DNA from 3 places in the Bacillus sp. VA15 genome. Region 2 is predicted to be linked to each of the others. Evidence: riboswitches for the same ligand, from Rfam matches in the RefSeq annotation. Region 2 holds a riboswitch; each other region holds the start of a gene.
What was found. Region 2 has a riboswitch for S-adenosylmethionine ahead of mtnW (2,3-diketo-5-methylthiopentyl-1-phosphate enolase). Riboswitches for the same ligand answer to the same signal wherever they lie in the genome.

Region 1 (3,273 bases), on a different contig from region 2:
TCGTACCGCCCAAATGCTCCGTAATTTGGGTTTTTTGTGTTTGATTCCGCAAAATAGGGTATAAACCAAACAAGCAAGAAAACAGCAACCAAAAACAGGTAATTTGAATTATTAATTTTTAGGTTAAAAGTTATATAAAGGAATTTATTTTATCGTCGATAGTAACTATAGAACCAATCACCAACCAGAACAATCATCATGTTGTAAGACTATTTTCAGGTCATCAGGTTAGACTGTTTTTGAGGGGCAGTTATTTATTTTTAAATGGATTTAGAATTTTTTGAATACTTTTTGACATTTTATCCGTACAATAGAGAATACCAAAACTTTTTTTGGGAGGTATGTAAAATGATCCTATTTATTATCATCGCATTATGCGGCTATCTTCTTTTTTCTTTCAGCAAGGACAATCGCCGCAAACCGCAAAAGACAAGCCCTCTGCCAGCAGCCGCACCTCATCACAACAACCTAATCGACCTTGACGCCATCCGCCAAAAACGCCGGATGCCTCTTTCCTAATCCTATATTTCAAACGAAAAGGCTGCTGAATCATGCAGCCTTTTTCAATTTTAGAAACATTTATTACTCGGGAAAAACAATCAGCAGGGTTTCTGATCACTAGATTTGGAACTTGAAACCTTTTTGCCGCCTGTCCGTAATCTCTTACAAGGCAAATCCAAAAGGAGACTTCAGCAATGATCGAATTATTTATGAAACAAAAAATGTTCTCGTTTAAAGATGCATTTCACATTTATGACCGAGATGAACAAGAGACATTCAAGGTCGAGGGCCGGTTCTTTTCGTTAGGAGACTCGCTACAAATGACAGATTCATCCGGAAAAACACTCGTTTCCATAGAACAAAAAGTAATGTCTGTATTGCCGCGATACGAGATTTCAATTGGCGGGAAAACAGTTTGTGAGGTGGCAAAGAAATTAACGTTTTTTAAACCAAAATTTGAAATTTCCAAGCTCAACTGGGAAATTGACGGTGACTTGTGGAAGGATGAATTTCAACTGACGGACGGGGAAAATGTCCGGATGTCAGTGAGCAAAAAGTGGCTTAGCTGGGGTGATTCCTATCATTTGCAAATTGCAAACGAGGAAGATGTGCTGATCTGCACAGCCATTGCTATCGTGCTGGATATGGTATTATATGACGACGAAGATGAAAGTATTTTCTAAAAAGGTGTTGACAATTGATCCAAAAGTAATAATATTAAGATAATTAAAATCTGAATATGAAGATGTACCTTATCAAGAGAGGTGGAGGGACTGGCCCTATGATACCCGGCAACCGCTGTTTCAAACAGAATGGTGCTAAATCCTTTAGAACATTGCGTTCTTGCAGATGAGGCGGAGATTTGATCATTCAAGCTCTTCCTTACTCAAAGGAAGAGCTTTTTTCATGCACAACACATTTCAGAAAAGAGGCGAATGACATGGCTCAACAAACAAATGTTGCAGGACAAAAAACAGAAAAACAAATCAAAGCTCCTTTTCGTGCCGATCATGTTGGCAGTTTACTGCGATCTGCTCCGGTGAAAGAAGCCCGGCAAAAAAAAGCGGCTGGCGAGATCACTGCGGAACAGCTTCGTGATATCGAAAATCAAGAGATCACCCGCATTGTGGAAAAACAAAAAGAAATCGGTCTCGATGTGGTAACAGACGGGGAATTCCGACGTTCCTGGTGGCATTATGATTTCCTGGAAGGGCTTGACGGTGTGGAACCGTTCATCCCGGCTGAAGGGATTCAGTTCCATCATGCGAAAACAAAAGCACGCAGCATCAAAGTGACGGGAAAACTCGATTTTACGAGCCACCCCGCGCTTGCCGATTATCAATTTTTACATGAGATTGCCGGTGACGCGACACCAAAGCTGACGATTCCGAGCCCGAATATGCTGTTTTTCGGTGAAAAAGCCGATAAAGGGATTTATGACGACCAAGAGGAATACTTTCATGATCTGGCCCAAGCGTACAAAAAAGCAATCAAAGCCTTCTATGACGCTGGATGCCGCTATCTTCAGCTTGATGATACGTCATGGTCTCTCTTCTTTGAGGAAAAAGGCAGAGAGGTCGTCCGAGCGCTTGGCGGCGATCCAGAAACATTGCCTGCCTTATTCGCCAAAACGATTAACGATGCAGTGGCAGACCGACCTGATGATTTAGCAATCACGATGCACATTTGCCGCGGCAACTTCCGTTCAACTTGGGCGGCATCAGGAGGCTATGACGCTGTAGCGGAAACGATTTTGGATGGCTTACATTTGGACGGCCTGTTCTTGGAATACGATGATGACCGCTCCGGTAACTTTGATCCGCTCCGTTTCGTGAAACGCAAGGATCTGCAAATTGTACTCGGTTTGATTACATCGAAATACGGCGAGCTTGAAAATCCTGAGGATGTGAAGCGCCGAATCAATGAAGCGGCGCGCTTTGTCAGCCTGGATCAGCTGTGCCTCAGCCCGCAGTGCGGTTTCGCCTCTACAGAAGAAGGCAATCTTTTGACAGAGGAGCAGCAATGGGCGAAGCTGCGCCATGTGATCGACATCGCCAACGATGTGTGGAGATAATCTATCATTGACAGAAACATAAAATGTGTGAATAATATATACTATCAGAAAATTTCATAAAAAGGTTTTCCTTATCAAGAGAGGTGGAGGGACTGGCCCTGCGATACCCGGCAACCGCTGTTTAACAGAATGGTGCTAAATCCTTTAGAGCAATGATTGCTCTTGAAGATAAGGTTGAGATTGTCACACAAGCTCTTCCTTATCCAAAGGAAGAGCTTTTTTATATTCGAATGGAAAGAAGGAATGGACAACATGCCACAACAAACAACACCCGCAGAACAAAAATCACTTCAAAGAAAAAAACCGCCGTTTCGCGCGGATCAAGTCGGAAGCCTGCTGAGATCTGAGCCCGTTAAAAAAGCGCGGCTGCAAAAAGCGGCCGGCGAGATTACGGCTGAGCAGCTTCGCCAAATCGAAAACGATGAAATCACCCGCATTGTGGAAAAACAGAAGGACACCGGCCTGAACGTCGTGACAGACGGTGAATTCCGCAGAGCGTGGTGGCACTTTGATTTCCTTGAAAACTTAGATGGCGTTGAGCCGTTTACTCCTGAGCAGGGCATTCAATTCCATAACGTACAGACAAAAGCACGCGGCATAAAAGTGACCGGCGATATCGACTTTTCGACTCACCCTATGCTTGAAGATTACTCCTTTCTCCATAGCATTGCCGGTGACGCGACACCAAAGATGACGAT
Region 2 (3,273 bases):
AACATCAGAATCATTTCTGACTGCGACCGATCCGGCGACAATATGAACGCCATGTTTTTTTGCTGTTTTCTTCAGCCAGCTCTGAGCAGAATGCCCGTCTTCATCAGCGAGCTTATCAAGGTTGGCCAAGTCATATCCAGTTGTCCATAATTCAGGAAGAACAAGAACATCAGCATGTTTGCTTTCTTTTTCAATCAAAAATTCAGCCTTTTTTATATTTTCCGAAGGTTTACCGTATGAAATATCAAATTGAAGACAAGATATCGTCCATTTCATCTTTTTAACACCCCAAATTTTTCTTTACTTTTTTCATTTAACCATATATGATGATGGACTATCATTTCAAGATTTTTTTAGAAGGTGAGAATAGATGAAATTTGAACAGTCTCATGTATTGAAAGAATTGCCTAAACAATTCTTCGCTTCTCTGGTGCAGAAAGTGAACCGAAAGCTCGCAGAAGGACACGACGTCATCAATCTCGGACAGGGAAATCCGGATCAGCCGACTCCGGAACATATCGTCGAGGAAATGAAACGAGCCGTTGCGGATCCTGAAAATCATAAATACTCGTCTTTTCGCGGCTCATACAGTCTGAAATCAGCCGCTGCAGCATTTTATAAACGAGAATACGGTATCGATCTTGACGCGGAAACTGAAGTCGCTGTATTATTCGGCGGGAAAGCCGGTCTGGTCGAGCTCCCGCAATGCTTGTTGAATCCGGGTGATACGATTTTAGTTCCGGATCCGGGCTATCCTGATTACTGGTCAGGTGTCACACTCGCGAAAGCGAATATGGAAATGATGCCGCTCGTAAAGGACAGGGCGTTTCTTCCTGATTACAGCAGCATCGCGGCTGAAGTAAGGGAACAGGCGAAATTGATGTATTTGAATTATCCGAATAATCCGACGGGAGCTGTTGCTACCTCCGAGTTTTTTGAAGAAACAGTGAGTTTTGCGAAAGAAAACGGGATCTGTGTCGTTCATGATTTTGCTTACGGCGCTGTAGGATTTGACGGCTGCAAGCCGTTAAGCTTTTTGCAGACTGAAGGTGCGAAGGATATCGGAATTGAAATTTATACGCTGTCAAAAACGTATAACATGGCAGGGTGGCGGGTCGGCTTTGCTGTCGGAAACGCTTCGGTCATTGAAGCGATCAATCTTTATCAAGACCATATGTTTGTCAGTCTTTTCAGAGCGACTCAGGAGGCTGCAGCGGAAGCACTGCTAGCTGATCAGACGTGTGTGGCGGAGCAAAATGCCCGATATGAGAGCAGGCGAAACGCTTGGATTGCGGCATGCCGGGAAATCGGCTGGGATGTGACAGCTCCGGCAGGTTCATTTTTTGCCTGGCTGCCTGTGCCTGAAGGCTATACTTCCGAGCAGTTCTCAGACCTTTTGCTGGAAAAAGCGAATGTGGCGGTTGCGGCTGGAAACGGCTTCGGTGAATATGGCGAGGGCTATGTCAGAGTCGGACTGCTGACAAGTGAAGAAAGACTCAAAGAAGCCGCTTATCGAATTGGGAAACTGAACCTGTTTACCCAAAAAAGCATTGACAAGATCTGATAACGATGGGATAATTCAAAATAATTTATAAAATCTATATTTTCTTATCAAGAGCAGGCAGAGGGACGAGCCCGATGAAGCCCGGCAACCGACTTATAAAGCACGGTGCTAATTCTTGCAGCTGGCGGCTGAGAGATAAGATTCGGACGAGAAACGAAACCTCTTTAGACGCGATTGCTGTTTGAAGAGGTTTTTTTATATGGATGAAATGAAAGGAGCTCTGGCATGAGTGAGTTATTAGCAACATATCTCCTGACCGAACCGGGAGCCGATACAGAGAAAAAAGCAGAACAAATCGCAACAGGATTGACAGTAGGCTCATGGACAGATCTGCCCCTTGTAAAACAGGAGCAAATGCAAAAGCACAAGGGGCGGGTGATAAAGGTCGAGGAAAGAGAGGGAACTCCTGCATCAGGGAAACAAGCGGTGATCACAATTGCCTATCCTGAAATCAATTTCTCTCAGGATATTCCGGCTTTGCTGACAACAGTGTTTGGCAAGCTGTCGCTGGACGGAAAAATCAAATTACTCGATCTTCACTTCTCTGAAGCATTTAAGCGCACGCTGCCGGGACCGAAGTTTGGCGTATACGGCATCCGGAAGCTGCTGGGAGAGTTTGAGAGACCGCTGTTAATGAGCATTTTTAAAGGGGTTATCGGAAGGGACCTGAGTGATATTAAAGAACAGCTCAGGCAGCAGGCGCTTGGCGGAGTTGATTTGATTAAGGACGATGAAATTTTCTTTGAGACAGGTCTGGCGCCTTTTGAAACAAGAATTACAGAAGGAAAGCAAATATTGAAAGAAACGTATGAGCAAACCGGGCATAAAACGCTGTATGCGGTCAATTTGACTGGACGTACGGCTGATCTGAAAGACAAAGCGAGACGCGCTGCCGAATTAGGAGCAGATGCGCTTTTGTTTAATGTCTTCGCTTACGGCTTGGACGTCATGCAAAGCCTAGCGGAAGATCCCGAAATCGCAATCCCGATTATGGCACATCCAGCTGTCAGCGGGGCGTTTACGTCTTCTCCGTTCTACGGATTTTCTCATGCTCTTTTGCTCGGAAAATTGAACCGGTATTGCGGTGCTGACTTCAGTCTCTTCCCATCTCCATACGGTTCGGTTGCGCTTCCAAAAGAAGATGCGCTGGCGATTCACGAAGAATGTGTAAGAGAGGATGCCTTTAACCAAACATTTGCTGTTCCGTCAGCAGGCATTCATCCCGGTATGGTTCCGCTTTTAATGCGGGATTTCGGCATAGATCATATTATTAACGCCGGGGGAGGCGTACACGGACATCCGAACGGCGCCCAAGGCGGGGGCAAAGCGTTCAGAGCCATAATTGATGCGGTCTTAGAAGCCCAGCCGATTGATGAAAAAGCCGAACAATGCAAGGATCTAAAGCTTGCCCTTGATAAATGGGGAAAGGTTGAAGCTGTATGACGACTCGAAAGCCTTTAATTATTTGTGATTTTGACGGAACCATCACGATGAACGACAACATTATAAGCATCATGAAAACATTTGCTCCGCCGGAGTGGACGGCATTAAAAGACGGCGTGCTGTCCAAAACGCTGTCGATCAAGGAAGGTGTCGGACGGATGTTCGGCCTTCTGCCAAGCAGTTTAAAAGAAGAGATTACAAGATTTGTATTGGAAGATGCAAAAATCAGGGAAGGCTTTCGGGAATTTGTAGCGTTTGTCAAGGAG
Region 3 (3,273 bases), 200 kb from region 2:
CGATGACGTGACTTGCGCCAAGGGCACTGGCATCCCAAATACAGAACTGATGATCACCAGTCCGGCTCCTGTACCGGATAAGAGAATGCCTTCTCCTTTTGAGAATCTCGTAATTTTCTTCCCGTTTGTTTCTAACACCCGCCGGCCTAATAACAACGCGCCAAGAGCAACAAAAGCTCCCCCGTATAAGGTTCCTTTCGTTACATCCAGCACACCGGCCGCCACTAACGGGCCAACGGCATTCGCCACATTGTTCATACCGGCAGAGAATGCTTCAAAAAATCCGGCACCTAACAAAACAATGCCAAGGATTTTTTGCTTTTTAGAAGATTTAATTTCAATCTTAAAATAACGAAACAGCTTAGATACAAAATATGTGAAACCGAAAGCGAACAGCGGGACAAAAACCCAAAACGACACAATGACCAGCAGGTTGTTCACAAACAATACTTTGTAAGCCACTCCCACGCCGACAACTGCGCCGACTGTTACTTCACTTGTCGACAAAGGAATGCCGAGAAGATTAGCCGTAAAGAGCGACAGCGCAGCGGCTCCAATAATGATGCAAACAATCGTCAGTGTAATCGTCTGCTCGGGGATAATCCCGGAGCTGATGGTTTTTACAACCTCGCCCCCGCCAATGACCGCCCCGGCCAGCACACCGACTGCGCATAGGATCAAAGCGTAGGTTTTCTTTTTAATGGCTCCAGAGCCGTAAGCAACTCCCATCGAAGCTGCAGCGCCGCTTGCACCAATATTCATCGCGAAAAACAAGCTAAATAAAATAGCGGCTAGTTCCATTTTGCAGCTCCTTATTCATGCAGTCCGCATTCTGTTTTCGCCATACCATTCCATCTGCCTGAACGTAAATCCTCTGCGGTAAAAGCAGGAGCCGTGCAAGGCGCGCAGCCAATACTAGGATATCCTTGATCATGAAGCGGATTGTAGTCCAGCTCATTCCGGGATGTGTATCTCCAAATGTCTTTCCAAGTCCAATGGATAAGCGGGCATACTTTTACTGATTTGAATTTTTCATCTTTGTTTAAGAAATTCGTATTGGCACGGCTTGGCCCTTGATCGCGGCGCAGACCGGAAAGCCAGGCTGGATGTCCTGAAAGCGCCTCTCTTAAAGGAACAACCTTTCTAAGATAGCAGCACTGATTCGGCTCTCTTTCCCACAGTTTGTCACCATGTTCTTCGGCTTGCTCCTCAGGGGTAAGGTCTGGTTTTTTCAGGATGATATTAAGACCCGGATAACGCTCTTTCACTCGTTCAATCGTTTCATAGGTTTCTTTAAAATGAAGTCCTGTATCAAGAAACACAATCTCTGCGTCTTTTTTTACTTTATAAATTAAGTCAATCAGAACGATTCCCTCAATTCCGAAACTGCAGGCATAAACAAGCTGATTGCCGTAATGGCCGTATGCCCACTTTAAAACTGAAAGCGCTCCTTTATAAGGGTCGTCTTCCGGAAATGTAATCGTTGGTTCTTCCCAATTATCGTACGTTAACATTTCTTCTTTCCTCCTTTCGGAGACAAACAAACAGTAGCTTTCTGCCGGTTGTCTTTTCCCAATTGTAATGTGATGCGCGGCTGCTGTTATCACATACAGCCTTTTTTCCTCTTAAAATAAAAAACTTTCAATCCGGCGGAAAGAAAGACAGGAACAGCATGTAGCCCTTATCTTTCAAAATGGAATTCATTTTGCTGGAAGTAGCACCTTACAAACTATGCAGGTTGCCGGGCTTCATAGGTCCAGTCCCTCAGCCGCTCTTGATAAGTTTTTAGATTTGTAGTAAATTTTAGCACAATTCTAACATAAGTCAACCCGACTTTTTTTATAGGATTAATAAAAAAACAGGCCGAGTGGCCTGTTTTCAAGTACAACAAGGCTTTGAAGCCTCTATACATCACCGAAATTTATTTCTTATTTTTTAAACCAATCTTTTGACTCGGGATTTCGTTTCCACGTTTTCAGCTTTTCTAGATCGTCTGAATGAATATTTCCGTTTTCGAGCGCGACCTCTGTGAGCGTATCGTAATCAGTTAAAGAGTAGTATGGAAGTTCTGCCTTTGCGAAGGCTTCCTGCGCTTTAGGGAGCCCGTACGTAAAAATGGAGACGACACCGAGCACTTCACAGCCAACCGCTTGTAAAGCTGCCGCAGCTTCAAGTACGCTTCCTCCTGTGGAGATTAAGTCTTCAATAACGACAGTTTTTTGCCCCTTTTGAACAGCTCCCTCAATCTGATTGCCTTTTCCGTGCGCTTTCGGCTTGCTTCTCACATAACACATCGGAAGATTCAAACGGTCAGCCGCCAGAGCAGCATGAGGAATACCGGCTGTAGCTGTTCCCGCAATCATTTCAGCTTCAGGAAAATGCTCTTCGACAAGCTTGCTGATACCTGAGGCGACATCATTTCTGACCTCCGGGAAAGATAGCGTAAGGCGGTTGTCACAGTAGATTGGCGATAAAATGCCGCTTGCCCATGTAAATGGCTCGTTCGGGCGTAAAAATACAGCTTGGATGTCTAATAGATGTTTTGCGATGATTTGTTTCATGATTTGATTCCCTCCCATTCGAGTCTGACAGCTTCATAGGCTTTTACTGGGTCTTTCGCTTTGGTAATCGAGCGTCCTACCACAATCGCTGATGAACCTTTCTCTTTTGCAATTGCAGGTGTCGCTACGCGGATTTGGTCATTCGCAGCGTCCTCTGACATCCTGATCCCCGGAGTGACAGTCAGAAATGAAGGCGACACCGCTTGGTAAATGGCTTTTGCTTCATGAACAGAGCAGACCACTCCATCAAGTCCGCTTTCTTCTGCCAGCTTGCTGTAGTGCACGACCGTGTCGATCAAAGGCTTTTCGATCAGCAGTTCATTCTTCATCATTTGTTCAGATGTGCTTGTCAGCTGGGTTACCGCGATAAGTGACGGGCGTTTTTTTCCGGAAAGCGTTCCTTCTTCTAAGCCTTCCAGAGCTGCTTGCATCATTTTTTTGCCTCCGGCCGCATGAACATTGACGAGGTCCACCCCGAGACCGGCAAGGCGCTTCATCGCTTTGTTTACAGTGGTCGGGATGTCATGAAGCTTTAAATCTAAAAACAGCTCGCAATTTCTTTCTTTTAATTGTTTAACTATAGAAGGCCCTTCTTGATAAAAAAGTTCCATTCCAACCTTTACAAATAACGGTTCTTGCTGAAAAGGCGCTAAGAACGCAAGTGTTTCTTCAGCTGATGCAAAATCAAGCGCGATGATGGGCAGGTTGTTTT

Region 1: another riboswitch for S-adenosylmethionine. It lies ahead of AC0DBE_RS12645 (5-methyltetrahydropteroyltriglutamate--homocysteine S-methyltransferase); the one in region 2 lies ahead of mtnW (2,3-diketo-5-methylthiopentyl-1-phosphate enolase).
Region 3: another riboswitch for S-adenosylmethionine. It lies ahead of AC0DBE_RS06845 (phosphoadenylyl-sulfate reductase); the one in region 2 lies ahead of mtnW (2,3-diketo-5-methylthiopentyl-1-phosphate enolase).

What each region holds. Positions count from the first base shown of each region.
Region 1 covers NZ_JBVQPQ010000004.1:172,012-175,284, forward strand. Annotated here, with positions in the region: gene AC0DBE_RS12635 (hypothetical protein) at 265-519, shown strand; gene AC0DBE_RS12640 (LURP-one-related/scramblase family protein) at 696-1,184, shown strand; SAM riboswitch class I at 1,251-1,357, shown strand; gene AC0DBE_RS12645 (5-methyltetrahydropteroyltriglutamate--homocysteine S-methyltransferase) at 1,442-2,575, shown strand; SAM riboswitch class I at 2,644-2,750, shown strand; gene AC0DBE_RS12650 (5-methyltetrahydropteroyltriglutamate--homocysteine S-methyltransferase) at 2,828-3,273, shown strand, end outside.
Region 2 covers NZ_JBVQPQ010000002.1:580,512-583,784, reverse strand. Annotated here, with positions in the region: gene AC0DBE_RS07870 (carbon-nitrogen family hydrolase) at 1-276, opposite strand, end outside; gene mtnE (methionine-glutamine aminotransferase) at 371-1,564, shown strand; SAM riboswitch class I at 1,606-1,706, shown strand; gene mtnW (2,3-diketo-5-methylthiopentyl-1-phosphate enolase) at 1,790-3,007, shown strand; gene mtnX (2-hydroxy-3-keto-5-methylthiopentenyl-1-phosphate phosphatase) at 3,004-3,273, shown strand, end outside.
Region 3 covers NZ_JBVQPQ010000002.1:382,140-385,412, forward strand. Annotated here, with positions in the region: gene cysP (sulfate permease) at 1-801, opposite strand, end outside; gene AC0DBE_RS06845 (phosphoadenylyl-sulfate reductase) at 813-1,514, opposite strand; SAM riboswitch class I at 1,679-1,784, opposite strand; gene pyrE (orotate phosphoribosyltransferase) at 1,929-2,561, opposite strand; gene pyrF (orotidine-5'-phosphate decarboxylase) at 2,558-3,273, opposite strand, start outside; gene AC0DBE_RS06860 (dihydroorotate dehydrogenase) at 3,246-3,273, opposite strand, start outside.